DNA from 2 places in the Pediococcus sp. genome. Region 1 is predicted to be linked to the other one. Evidence: predicted binding sites of a transcription regulator. Region 1 holds the regulator's gene; the other holds the start of a gene.
What was found. The regulator CtsR, encoded in region 1, represses protease genes until heat stress. The targets are predictions, from matches to a motif close to TTGGTCAAAAAAGGTCAAANA.

Region 1 (7,221 bases):
AAAATTAAATATCATACTCATGTTATTTCGTTGGACGAAGTTGATTTAACACAACCTGATTTTATTTTAAAGGCTCGAAAAGCTGAAAAATAAGTGTATAATGTAAGGCGCTGCAATAAAACAGACTGTTTTTGAGAAAAGAAGTTTTAATCTACATGTTGTTTTAACTTAGATTCATGCTACAATATATAGTATTAAAACAGGAATAAAGGGGAACTTCGAATGATTGCATTGTCAGGCCCAATCGGCGCAGGAAAAACAACGTTAACAGAAATTTTGTCACAACATTTAGGTACAAAAGCATTTTATGAATCGGTGGATGATAATAAGATTTTGCCACTCTTTTATAAAGATCCTAAACGCTATGCTTTTCTTCTTCAGATTTATTTTCTGAATCGCCGTTTAGATGGTATTAAAGAAGCTTTTCAAACCAAAAATAGTGTGATGGATCGTTCTATTTATGAAGATTCACTTCTATTCCATCTGAATGCAGATTTGGGTCGGGCAACAAGCACCGAAGTTCAGATCTATGACTCTTTACTAACAAATATGATGGAAGAACTTCCAGAAACTCATTATCAAAAGAATCCTGATTTGTTAATTGATATCAACATTTCGTTTGATACAATGTTGGAACGGATCAAAAATCGTGGTCGCTCATATGAACAGATTGATAATGATCCTAGTTTATATGAGTATTATCGTGACTTGAATGATCGTTATAGTGAGTGGTATGACAATTATAATGAGAGTCCAAAGATTCAAATTGATGGGGATCAGTTTGATTTTGTGGAAGATCCACAGGCACGTCAAAAAGTAATTCAAACAATTGATCAAAAAATTGCTGAAATTTAGTTGTCTATTGGATTAGTTTCGGTTATGATTAGGTTATTAATAAATAAACGTAGATTCACATAAAGTAGATTTAAAGCGAGATAGAGTTAGTGAAAGCTATCAATCGAAACTCCGGTGGATTAAAACGGGTGAGTAATTTCACACGGCTGCGGTCGTTAAACTCCAATTAAGGGTGCTGGTAACAGCAAACTTGGGTGGTACCGCGAAAAAGACCTTTTCGTCCCAATTAATGGGATGATTAGGTCTTTTTATTATGTATACAAAATTGAAGGAGGACATGAAAATGTTAGATTTAAAAAATATTCGCACAAATACAGATTTCGTAAAAGAACGTTTAGGGACACGCGGTATTGATCCAAAAGAAATTGAAAAATTATTGGACGTGGATCAAAAACGTCGGGACTTAATCGTCGAAAGTGAAACACTCAAAAAGACGCGTAACGAGGTTTCAGACCAAATTTCGTTATTGAAACGTCAAAAAGAAGATGCCAATGACAAAATTACTGAAATGCGCAAAGTAAGTGGCGAGATCAAGGAACTTGATGCCCAATTGCAAACATTGACTGAACAAGTTCAGGATATGGCAGCTCATTTACCAAACATTCCTAACCAAGATGTCCCAATCAGTTTGACCGAAGAAGGCAGTGTGGAATTACGCAAAGTGGGTAAACCTCGTAAATTCACGTTTAAACCAAAAGCACATTGGGACATTGGTGAAGATTTAGGCATTTTAGATTTTGAAAGAGCAGCCAAGGTATCAGGCAGTCGGTTTGTTTATTATATTGGCATGGGTGCTAAGCTGGAACGGGCGGTTTATAACTTTTTCTTAGATCAAAATGATAAAGCTGGTTATACGGAAATGATTACGCCCTACATGGTGAATGATGAGTCAATGTATGGAACAGGCCAATTCCCTAAGTTTAAGGAAAATCATGCCGGCTATGAGATTCAAGATAGTGAATTAACTTTAATTCCAACTGCTGAAGTACCATTGGTTAACTTCCATCGCAATGAAATTTTGGATGGGGATGATTTACCAATTAATGAAACAGCTTTATCACCTGCATTTCGTTCTGAAGCGGGGAGTGCTGGCCGTGATACGCGTGGGTTGATTCGGATGCATCAATTCAACAAGGTGGAAATGGTTAAGTTTACAAAACCTGAAAATTCATGGAACGAACTTGAAAAGTTGACTAATCAGGCAGAAAGTTTACTGAAATTATTGAAATTGCCATACCATGTGATTACCTTAACAACGAGTGATATGAGTTTTACTGCTGCGATGACGCATGACTTGGAAGTTTGGATTCCAGCTCAAAACATGTATCGTGAGATTTCGAGTTGTTCAAATTGTACAGATTTTCAGGCTCGTCGGGCTCAAATTCGTTATCGAGATGAAAATGGCAAATTACAATATGTGCACACTTTGAATGGTTCTGGATTAGCAGTTGGGCGAACAGTGGCTGCTATTCTTGAAAATTATCAAAACGAAGATGGATCAGTTACCATCCCCGACGTTTTAGTACCCTATATGGGTGGTGTGACAAAAATTACAAAGTAGCTGTGAACTGGGTGATACTAGGAAAGGATCAAATATAATTCATAGTGGATATTTTACGACAACTACAAAAATTTATTGACAATTGGTAGGGGTCAATGATAATATTATGTAGTTGTCGTTTGATGGAGGATTAGCTCAGTTGGGAGAGCGTCTGCCTTACAAGCAGAGGGTCACAGGTTCGAGCCCTGTATCCTCCATTTGAGCCGTTAGCTCAGTTGGTAGAGCATCTGACTTTTAATCAGAGGGTCGGCAGTTCGAGGCTGCCACGGCTCATTTACAAATATAAGCATTGCGGGCGTGGCGGAATTGGCAGACGCGCAAGATTTAGGTTCTTGTATCGAAAGATGTAAGGGTTCGAGTCCCTTCGCCCGCACTTCTAATTAATATTCTGTATTAATTAGCCGACTTAGCTCAGTTGGCAGAGCATCTGTTTTGTAAACAGGAGGTCGGAGGTTCGAATCCTCTAGTCGGCATTAGCAACTATGCGGAAGTAGTTCAGTGGTAGAACATCACCTTGCCATGGTGGGGGTCGCGAGTTCGAATCTCGTCTTCCGCTTTGTAGTTTTCACTACAAGCACACATATATTTGCCGGGGTGGCGGAATTGGCAGACGCACAGGACTTAAAATCCTGCGGTCAGTGATGACCGTACCGGTTCGATCCCGGTCCTCGGCATTTTTAAAATAAGCACCCATAGCGCAATTGGATAGAGTGTCTGACTACGAATCAGAAGGTTGTAGGTTCGACTCCTACTGGGTGCATCCCCTTCAGGATTAACTGTTTATTGACAGATTGACTGAAAAAAACATAAAATGCCAACTGTAATTCGTTTACTAGTTGGCATTTTACGTTTAGGAGTATTTTAGCAACAATGTGTGGATTTAAGAACAAACGGGAAGTAGCTCAGCTTGGTAGAGCACCTGGTTTGGGACCAGGGGGTCGCAGGTTCGAATCCTGTCTTCCCGATTACGCACTTAGACGGTGGAAAAGTGCATTTACGGAGAATTACCCACTTAAAGTTATTTACCAATAACGGGAAGTAGCTCAGCTTGGTAGAGCACCACGTTCGGGACGTGGGGGTCGCAGGTTCGAATCCTGTTTTCCCGATTTATGAAGAGAAGCATCAAATCAGCCGATTTGATGCTTCTCTTTTTATAAAATGCTACATTACAATAGTACAAAGTTTACAATAGTACAAAGTTTAATCAAAAAATTAAAAGGTCCATTTCAAAAATGATTGAATATCTCTAAATTGTTCACCTGATGACCACTATTTTTAAGTTTTAATCATCAAGTGTCGGCCTCAGTACAAAAAACTTTGCTTTTTATGAAGAGTTTCGTATAATGAAAGTCAACATTAGTCAAAGATGCAAGAAAGGGTGTGCGAAATGCAAGGTCAGAATATTTCCGATATCATTGAAAAATATTTAAAACAGATTTTAGCGGACTCGGAAGAAATTGAGATTCGACGCTCGGAAATTGCTGATTTGTTTGATGTTGTGCCGTCTCAAATAAATTACGTTATTAAAACCCGCTTCACCATTCAAAATGGCTATGTCGTGGAAAGTAAACGGGGTGGCGGTGGCTATATTCGCATTGAAAAAGTCAAATTACTTGATGATTTGGATGTTTTGGATACACTTATTCAAGTGATTGGTGAATCCATCAATCAACGTGATGCCCTTTCCATTGTCAAAAGTTTGTATGAAGACGACGTCATTAACAAACGAGAAGGAAACCTGATTTTAGCAGCAATTGATAAGAAGACACTAGCGATTAACGATCGGGATATGGAAAATCAGTTGCGAGCAAGAATTTTAATCGGCATTTTAAATCACTTAAGGTATGAGAGTTAAAAGAAAGTAGGGTGTTAGCATGGATAACTTATTTACACCAAGTGCCAAAAACGTGCTGGCTATTTCACAAGAACAAGCTAAACGTTTTAAGCACCAAGCAGTTGGAACAGAACATTTACTGTTGGCCCTAGCAATCGAAAAGAATGGTATTGCCTATAAAGTTTTTCAACAATTTTCAGTAACTGAAACTGATATTGTAGAAGAAATTGAACGTTTTACTGGTTATGGCACTTTGAAAAATGTGGGTGCAAACGATTATTTGCCATATTCACCAAAAGCCAAAGAAGTTTTAGCGGCTGCTGGGGATGAAGCCAAGCGGTTAGGTGCAGCAAAAATAGGAACGGAACATTTGTTGCTTGCTTTATTAAGTGACGAAAATATTCTGTCTTCACGAATTTTAATTAGTTTGGACATGGATCTTAGCCAAACTCGCAAAGTTATTTTACGTAAGTTAGGCGTTAGTGCTTCGGCACAGCTACGGCAAAACCAAGCGCAAAATAGTCGAGGAGCTAAGCCAAAAGGCACGCCAACATTGGATTCAGTTGCGCGTGACATGACTCAAATGGCACAAGAGGGTCAAATTGATCCTGTGATTGGCCGCGAAAAAGAAGTTAAACGTGTGATTCAGATTTTGAGTCGCCGAACTAAAAACAATCCGGTTTTAATCGGTGAACCCGGCGTTGGTAAAACAGCAATTGCTGAGGGACTTGCACAACGTATGATTGATGGTAATGTGCCGGATGACTTAGCTAACAAGCGATTGATGATGCTTGACATGGGATCGCTAGTCGCCGGAACCAAGTATCGTGGCGAATTTGAAGACCGTTTGAAAAAAGTTATTGATGAAATTCATGAAGATAAACACATTGTCTTGTTTATTGATGAATTACACACATTAATCGGTGCTGGTGGTGCTGAAGGTGCAATTGATGCTTCGAATATTTTGAAGCCTGCTTTAGCACGCGGTGAACTCCAAACAATTGGGGCCACAACGCTTAATGAATATCAAAAATATATCGAAACTGATGCAGCCTTAGAACGCCGTTTTGCTAAAGTTGAAGTAGATGAACCAACCCCTGAAGAATCTGTTCAGATTCTACGAGGCTTACGCGGTAAATATGAGGAACACCATCATGTTGAAATTACTGATGATGCGATCAAACAAGCGGTCGAACTTTCTGATCGTTATATTAGTGACCGCTTTTTACCAGATAAGGCCATTGATTTAATGGATGAAGCTGCTGCTAAAGTACGAATTGACCAAATGGGCAAAACTGAGAAATCAACTTCTGAAAGTAAATTACAAGAGTTAACGGATGCCAAAGAAGCTGCTATTGAGGACCAGAATTTTGAGGAAGCTCAAAAGGTTCGGGTTAAGGAAGAAAAGCTGCGTGCCAAAATTGAAAAAGCTAAGGCTACTGCTACAGCTGATGATGCAAAGCCAAAATATCAACTTCAAGAAACTGCTGAGGACGTGGCACAAGTGGTCTCTGAGTGGACAGGTGTGCCATTAACCCAGTTGCAAAAGACTGAAAGTGAACGTTTAGTTAATCTTGAATCTATTCTGCATAAACGTGTTATTGGTCAAGAAGAAGCGGTGTCAGCAGTTTCCAGAGCAATTCGACGTGCACGAAGTGGCTTGAAAGATCCAGGTCGTCCAATTGGTTCGTTTATGTTCTTGGGCCCAACTGGAGTCGGGAAAACTGAATTGGCCAAAGCGTTGGCCGAAGCTATGTTTGGTTCTGAAGATAACATGATTCGAATTGATATGTCTGAATACATGGAACGTTATAGTACTAGTCGTTTGATTGGGTCTGCCCCCGGTTATGTTGGGTACGATGAAGGCGGCCAATTAACGGAACGTGTTCGTCAAAAACCTTATTCGGTTGTGTTATTTGATGAAGTTGAAAAGGCCCATCCGGATGTGTTTAACATTTTGTTACAAGTTTTGGACGATGGTTATCTAACTGACTCTAAAGGGCGAAAAGTTGATTTTAGAAACACTATTTTAATCATGACTTCTAACTTGGGTGCCACAGCATTGCGAGATGAAAAATCAGTTGGTTTTGGTGCCAAGGATGCAAGTCAGGATTATACGGCAATGTCGGCCAAGATTCGCGAAGTGCTCAAACAAAGCTTCCGACCTGAATTCTTAAACCGGATTGACGAAACCATTATCTTCCACTCTTTGACCCGTCCACAACTTCATAAAATTGTGAAATTGATGGCTCGTCAGATTTTGAAACGAGTTGCAGATCAGGGTATGACAGTCAAAATTACACCAGCGGCGATTGATGCGGTGGCGGAAGCTGGTTTCGATCCTGAATATGGGGCACGACCAATTCGCCGTGCGTTCCAAACCAAAGTTGAAGATAAACTAAGTGAATTAATGTTGTCAGGACAGGCTAAAATTGGTGATAATATCACTGTTGGTGCTCGTCATGGTAAGATTCAGGTGGCCGTTAAAAATCCAAAGCCGGATTCAAAACAGCCAACAGCTTAAATTAAATAAATTTACAGTTTTAATGTTTGACAGATGATAACAAATTGAGTATTATTAACTTTGTTTGTAACTGTGAATGAAATGGAGCGTTGCGATCTATTGTCCGTGGCGCTTTTCATAAAAAAGCAAAAATAGCTATCAAATTTAAGAGCTATTTTTGGTTTTTTTTTGCCAAAAAACAGTGCAATTTGTGAAATGTAATCAAACTGTAATGTAAAAGGCCGTTTGCGGAATATTTTAGAGAGGTGAATAACTTGGCAGGACATTTGGTAAAGTACGGTAAGCACCGAACCCGTAGAAGTTACGCGCGGATTAAAGAAGTGCTGGAACTTCCTAACTTGATTGAGATTCAAAGTAATTCATACCAGTGGTTCCTTGATGAAGGATTGAAAGACATGTTCGATGACATTATGCCAATCGACGATTTTGCCGGAAATCTTTCACTGG
Region 2 (7,221 bases), on a different contig from region 1:
AAACCTGTTTATGACTATGTTATGAAGCAACCGGTAACGGAAAAGTTTTATAGCCATTTCATTTCGCTATTGCGTTATGTCATGCCGGGGTATCAAAAAGAAGGCAAATCAACGGTTACGATTGCCATCGGGTGTACCGGTGGGCAACATCGATCAGTTGCCATAGCTCAAAGAATAGCTGATGATCTAACTGCTGATTATACTGTTCATGTTCAACATCGGGATGTGAATAAACGAAAGGAAACTGTGAACCGGTCATGACAAAGAGACAAGCAGCAAAAAACCGTCCTAAGTTTGTGGTGATTGGTGGCGGAACGGGCTTGCCCGTTATACTTAAGAGTTTAAAAAAACAAAATGCTGATATTACTGCGGTGGTTACCGTGGCTGATGATGGGGGGTCATCTGGCGTCATTCGAAATTATGTAAACGTTGTGCCGCCTGGTGATATTCGAAATGTTATTGTGGCCCTTTCTGACTTACCAAAATTGGAATTAGATATTTTTCAGTATCGTTTTAAAAGCAATGATAGCTTTTTGTCAGGCCATGCGATTGGTAACTTGATTATTGCAGCCTTGTCAGAAATGAAGTCTGGTGTTTTTACAGCAGTGCAAGAACTTTCTGAAATGATGAAAGTCGATGGGCACATTTACCCGGCTTCAAACGAACCATTAGTTTTGCATGCTGAATTTACTGATGGGACACAATTAGCAGGTGAGTCAGAAATTACGGCGGCGCACAAAACCATCAAACGGGTTTGGGTTGAGCCAACTTCTTGGAATGCTGACGAAAAGCCACATGCCGTTCAGGAAGCCATTGATGCCATTTTAGATGCTGATGAAATCATTTTAGGCCCCGGCAGTTTGTTTACCAGTATTTTGCCCAATCTTATGATTTCAAATATCGGGGATGCAGTCCTAAAAACTAAAGCTGAAGTTATCTATATTTGCAATATTATGACGCAAAAAGGTGAGACTGATAACTTTACGGATTCTGACCATGTCGCAGTTTTGAACCGCCATTTAGGTCAAAACTTTGTGGATACCGTTTTGGTAAACACGGCAAAAGTGCCTGACGATTATATGGACTATAATCGTTATGATGAATATTCGACACAAGTTCGGCCTGATTTTAAAGGATTACGTGCCCAAAATTGTCGAGTTGTTTCAGATAACTTTTTGTGTTTACGTGATCATGGCGCGTTTCATGATGGGGATCGGGTTGCAGAAGAATTATTAAACGTTGCGGGTAATCCTAAGGCCTGTAATTAAATTTTGTGAAGGGAGGGATTTTCGTGTCTTATGCGAGTGAAGTAAAAAAGGAATTAACGGGGATTAAGGTACATCAACAAAACGCAAAAGCAGAGTTAATGGCGTTGATTCGTATGAATGGATCAATTAATTTGGCCCATCATCAATTAGTTCTGAGCGTTCAAACCGAAAATCCTGCCATTGCGCGCAGAATTTATGCACTGTTAAAGGATTTTTATTCCGTTGAGGGTGAACTAATTGTTCGACGCAAAATGAAATTGAAGAAAAACAATTTGTACATTGTGCGTTTAATGACAAGGTCCCAGGCAATTTTAGAGGATTTGTCAATTTTGGCCGATGGTTATCAAATTAATGAAAAGGTTCCGGATGGTTTATTAACGACGGAAGGCGAAATCCGCTCATATTTACGTGGTGCTTTTTTGGCGGGAGGCTCAGTTAATAACCCAGAGACTAGTCGGTATCATTTGGAAATTTATTCTCTTTACGAAACTCACAATGCCATGATTATGGACTGGATGAACCGTTATGATTTGAATGCTCGAGCGACAGAAAGGCGAAGTGGTTACATTGTTTATCTGAAAGAGGCAGAGCAAATCGCTAATTTCTTGTCTTTAATTGGAGCAACAAATTCAATGCTGAAATTTGAAGACATTCGGATTTTGCGTGACATGCGCAATTCTGTAAATCGACTGGTAAATTGTGAAAATGCCAATTTATCCAAAGTAGCCAATGCATCCAGTAAGCAAATTAACAATATCAGATATATTGATGAGGTTGTTGGTATCAATAGTTTGCCACCCAAACTGCAAGAGGTCGCTGAGGCTAGGTTGGCCAATCAAGAAGTGAGTTTAAAGGAATTAGGAGAATTAATTCCGAGTGGTGCAATTTCTAAGTCAGGTATTAATCATCGATTACGTAAACTCAATGAATATGCAGAAAAATTGCGAGCTTAAACTAAAAAATGGTGTGGATTTTAAAATCCACACCATTTTTGTTTGCTCAGATTACTTTAAATCTGAATTGTTTTGCATAATTGCATCGATCAGACCGTAGTCAACAGCTTCTTGGGCTGTGAAGTAATGATCACGTTCCGTATCGCGATTAATGTTCTTCAAAGGCTGACCAGAATTATCTGCCAAAATTTTGTTCAATTCTTTACGAGTCTTCAAAATTTCAGTTGCTGCAATTTCAATTTCAGTTTGTTGTCCTTGAGCACCACCGGATGGTTGGTGAATCAAAACTTCTGAATGAGGCAATGCGAAACGTTTGCCCTTTGTACCAGAAGAAGCCAGAACACTTGCCATGGATGCTGCCATTCCCATTACAATGGTTTGGACATCGGATTTGATGAACCGCATGGTATCATAAATCGCGAGTCCAGCTGTAACTACACCACCTGGTGAGTTAATGTAAAGATAAATATCTTTATCAGAATCCTGAGCGTCTAGGAATAAAAGCTGGGCAATGATTGAGTTTGCAACATCATCATCAATTGGGCCAGAGAGCATGATGATTCGGTCTTTTAGTAAACGGGAATAAATATCATAAGCACGTTCGCCACGTGATGACTGTTCAATAACTGTTGGAACTAAGTTCATAACTTAGCAACCTCCCTTTAAAATTCATCTTAATTTTATTAGCTCATCGCTAACATGTTTACAGCTTACCGCTATGGTCAAAAAAGGTCAAACAATTTAACTCAACTGAAGAAAAGTTTTTCAACGTAATCGGTTACGCTTCAAAGTCTATAATTTAGCACAAAAATAAGAATTTTGCTACTAGTAAATATTAGGCTAACAGGTAGCACGAAACATGAAATACGGCAGTGGTTACTCATGAAAACTGTATTGATAAATGAGCTGAAATCGAAGTAGATTAAGTATACGAGGGAATTTTTAAAAAATAAATTGAAAAGTTAATTTTTATACACTATAATCAAGTCGTTATAGTACAACATTTATTTAATTGAGTATGTTTGTGTACAAAATAGAATAATGTAAGTGCTATCTTTATTTGAGGTTGATAAATAGGTACATATAAAAAAAGAGGTTAGTGCTATGGCAAAAAGTTCGCGGAAACAACGTGTTGCAAATTATGAGGCAACTACAAAAGAGCATTTTAAGATGTATAAAAAAGGCAAACGCTGGCTAGTGGCTGGCATAGCGGTTCTAAGTTTTGGTACAGGGGTAGTTACTTCGTCTAATGTGCATGCTGATACAAATAATAATGTGATTGAGTCTAGCACGGAAAAAAGTAGTTCATCTAGTGTGACGACTAGCGCCGCAACATCTGAGATAGCAGCTTGATCCGCGGCATCGGATTCAGATAACAGTGGTATGGCAAGGACAGGCGTTTCGTCTGCGGTAACGAATAGTGTGGCGGAAAGTGCGATGTCATCCGGTTCTGTTGCATCCAAAAGTTCAAATACAAGCAATAGCGGCATAGCTTCAAATACTTTAGGTACATCAAGTATGGCATCTCAGAGTTCCGAGGTAGCAAGTGGTGCACCAGTCAGTGAAACGAATGATTCTAGTCAAGCATCAGATGATAGTGTGACACAAAGTAGCAGTAGATTAGGTGCAGAAAGTGCGTCATCGGAAGCAAGTGACCTCACAAATGAGTCAACAGGTAGTGCTGATACGCCAACAACTGATACCACCATCACTGCGGATCAGCAGAAAGCTATTAATAATTTAATTGCTTTAGGAAAAGACAACGGGATTGATTTGTCAAATATAAGTGAATCTAGTTTGCTGGCCGCTGCTTGGGATACTAAAACGAATACGGTAAATTCATACTATACTGATATGTTACCGTTACAGCCAGATTTTGTACTGGCTGCTCTTAAAGGTATGGATGAATCAAACAATTTAAATGCTGTTCAACATACCGGATATGCAGTTAATCCATACAATTATACTGACAAATCTGCAGTAACGGTTGATATTGGTCAAGGAACCATTACAGTAAATAAGTTAAATGGCGTCTCAAGTACAGATGAACAATATACTAGCTTAGCAAATGATGATACGATTACCATTAGTGATTTTTCAGAGATTACTTCGGCAATGGTTAGCAATATTACACAAACTGATGAAAAAATTGTTTTTACTTTAACTAACGAGGGGTTAAACCTGCTCACTAGTGGTAATTTTAGTGCGATTTTGGCTTTTCAGATGGTTAGTGCTGATAATACCGCCGGTTATGTTGAGGTCTTTGGTGTGACTGCACCGATATCAGTGGGCGTTACTGGTATTGCTGATACAGCGAAGAATACTGAAGGCATTGAGGAGACTGGTACAATTGGAACAAATCAACTTTATTATGCAGTTGAGACAGCCTTGGCTAACGACAATCTCCCACAAGATGATAAGTGGAGTAGCAAAACTGGTTCAATTTTATTGCCTAATGGTACTTTAGCTGTTAATTTAAAAGAATTGTCAGGTTTTCAAATTGATTTGACTAAAAATAAATTGATTCCAACAAACTCGATTCCAATTAGTAGTGAATTTTGGACAATTTCTCAGAATAGTGATGGCGACTATATTGCAACATTTACGGGTACTTTTTATAACAATCCGAATCCCGTTAAACCAAGTGAAGCTAATAATTGGCATTTTGGTTATACTCCGGTAGCAGCTGTAGGCATCAGTTATACAGGTGTACCGGCAACCGTAACTGTTCATTATGAAGATGAAAATGGTGTTGCAGTTGCAACTGATGAAGTGTTAACTCAAGGGACTGTATATGGAACCTACAAAGCAGATGCACCAACAATTCCGGGCTATGAAATTGATACGGATACGCCAACTTCTGGAGAGATTACTGACCCTAATCAAGTAGTCACTATTAAGTATATTGCAGATGCACAAACGAGTTATGTGCAGTACGTTGATGACGACAATAATGATGTGCAAGTTGGCGCATTGGTTCCTATTAATGGAACTACTAATGAAACTGTCAATTGGAATACGAGTGACAGTATACCGTCAGGTTATCAACTAGCCGAAAATCAAGTGGCAAATGGTACTTATACTTTTGGCGCAAGTGACAACGCAAATGTGGTAGTTCATTTAGTTCATGTGCATACGATAAGTAATGAAAAGAATACAACTGATACGGTAACTTACGCGGGGATTGATGGGGTGAGTCTCACTAGTAATTCAGTCACAATTCAGTGGACATCTGATACTGACGAGGTAACAAAGGACGTTGTTTGGACAAGTGATGCAAGTACTACAACAATTCAAACCCCTATAATTTCTGGATATTCTCCTGATAAGTCACAGGTAGTCTTTACAAATGTAACTGAAAAAGATGGAGAGCCAGCTAATCAAACGCAGGAAGTTATATATACCGCAACCAATCATGGTTACACAGTGACACCGGTTGATCCAACAGGTAAGCCGATTACAGGGACCACACCTAGTCAAGAAACAGGTGTCACTGGACAACCAGTGACAGTGCCAGATGTACCCGGATATCAGGTAACAGCAATACCTATAATTCCGGATGCTGATTCAGAAGTGAAAGTTGTGTATGTACCTATTTCAAAAAAAATTACACAACATAAAGGTAACAAGCCAAGCTCAAATTTCATTAAGCATTCTTCTACCAAAGCTAACGTAGCGAAAAAACTTGCAGAATCTAGAACGCTTAGCCAAGAAAAAGTGGAACGAACTGCAAAGGTTAAAAGAACCGGTAAAAGTAATAGTGAAACTTCTATTTTGCCTCAAACAGGTGAAAAAGAAACAAATATTTTTGTTCTTATAGGTTATGAACTTCTTATTCTACTTGGCCTTTTTGGGACTTTAGGAAAGCAACGTAAACAGCATAATTTAAAATAGTATTTTTTGAATCTTGGTTCTAAATAATAATCGCTCCATAGGTGATTGGAAATGTCATCTATGGAGCGATTATTTTATCAGTGTCGTTCATTGTTATTCTTGTACCACAATTGGTTTCAGTTGACTTATTATAGTTAGTGTTAAATAATAGATTGAATTATGAACACCCTTTCAATGGTGAAACAGTGCTTGTTTTACAGAATCAATCTAATTTCAGGGTACAAAAAAATGCGCCATGCGGGAGTCGAACCCGCGTTTCGAGAACCGGAATCTCACGTGCGATCCACTACACTAACGGCGCAAATTACCTTTTAATTTTACTGTATTAATATTAAAAACACAAGTTTATTTAATCGAGGTGATTAGTTTGGCGCTTCAACAAGGCCTTCATCAGCAACAAAAACAAGTTCAACGGTTAGCAATGACGCAAACTTTACAACAATCAATCCAGATTCTGCAATACAACGTTGAAGAATTACAAAACTTTTTAAACCAGAAGGCACTTGAGAATCCATTAATCACTGTGACGACTAATCACGATGATTATATGAATAGTTCACGACAAAATTCTTCAAGCCAATCAGTTGATGAAAATTACATGAATCAAATTCCAGATGATACACGTCAGTCACTTTTTGAATATTTATTGGATCAAGTGCATTTAACGATGCGTGACACACCCTTACGTAATTTAGTTTTGTTCTTAATAGAATCCATTGATAATAATGGTTATCTAAAAATGCCAATCGAAGAGGCGATGGAAAAAACTGGGGCTAATAAAGTGGACATTGTCGATGCTGTTACGTTGATTCAACAGCTAGATCCTCCAGGTGTTGGTGCAAAGAATCTTCAAGAATGTTTGCTACTGCAAGCAGAGAATGATGACTGGGCACCAAAGGCGGCAGTAGAAATTCTAAGAGATAACTTTGACGAACTCGCCAATCGAAAATGGCAGGCAATAGCTAAAGAGCAGAATGTGACGCTGGAGGAGATTCAAACTGTATTTGATTACGTGCGCACACTGACTCCTAAACCGGGTGCTTTATTTAATTCGGAAGGTTCGCAATATATTTTTCCGGATCTAATTGTAAAAAATGAAGCAGGAA

Region 2: clpP (ATP-dependent Clp endopeptidase proteolytic subunit ClpP) is a predicted target of CtsR. The motif match lies at 2,940-2,960, and genes of this name have one in related genera.

The regions. Positions count from the first base shown of each region.
Region 1 is NZ_DOEM01000007.1:101,939-109,159, reverse strand. Features, by position in the region: gene DD627_RS02600 (amino acid permease) at 1-93, shown strand, start outside; gene DD627_RS02595 (deoxynucleoside kinase) at 223-855, shown strand; gene serS (serine--tRNA ligase) at 1,139-2,416, shown strand; tRNA gene DD627_RS02585 (tRNA-Val) at 2,541-2,613, shown strand; tRNA gene DD627_RS02580 (tRNA-Lys) at 2,617-2,689, shown strand; tRNA gene DD627_RS02575 (tRNA-Leu) at 2,708-2,789, shown strand; tRNA gene DD627_RS02570 (tRNA-Thr) at 2,817-2,889, shown strand; tRNA gene DD627_RS02565 (tRNA-Gly) at 2,901-2,972, shown strand; tRNA gene DD627_RS02560 (tRNA-Leu) at 3,005-3,090, shown strand; tRNA gene DD627_RS02555 (tRNA-Arg) at 3,103-3,176, shown strand; tRNA gene DD627_RS02550 (tRNA-Pro) at 3,308-3,381, shown strand; tRNA gene DD627_RS02545 (tRNA-Pro) at 3,449-3,522, shown strand; gene DD627_RS02540 (CtsR family transcriptional regulator) at 3,804-4,271, shown strand; gene DD627_RS02535 (ATP-dependent Clp protease ATP-binding subunit) at 4,291-6,774, shown strand; gene rpoB (DNA-directed RNA polymerase subunit beta) at 7,029-7,221, shown strand, end outside.
Region 2 is NZ_DOEM01000010.1:31,450-38,670, reverse strand. Features, by position in the region: gene rapZ (RNase adapter RapZ) at 1-261, shown strand, start outside; gene mgfK (gluconeogenesis morphogenetic factor MgfK) at 258-1,268, shown strand; gene whiA (DNA-binding protein WhiA) at 1,292-2,221, shown strand; gene clpP (ATP-dependent Clp endopeptidase proteolytic subunit ClpP) at 2,273-2,866, opposite strand; gene DD627_RS03395 (KxYKxGKxW signal peptide domain-containing protein) at 3,326-3,574, shown strand; gene DD627_RS03390 (MucBP domain-containing protein) at 3,605-6,115, shown strand; tRNA gene DD627_RS03385 (tRNA-Arg) at 6,345-6,416, opposite strand; gene rpoN (RNA polymerase factor sigma-54) at 6,483-7,221, shown strand, end outside.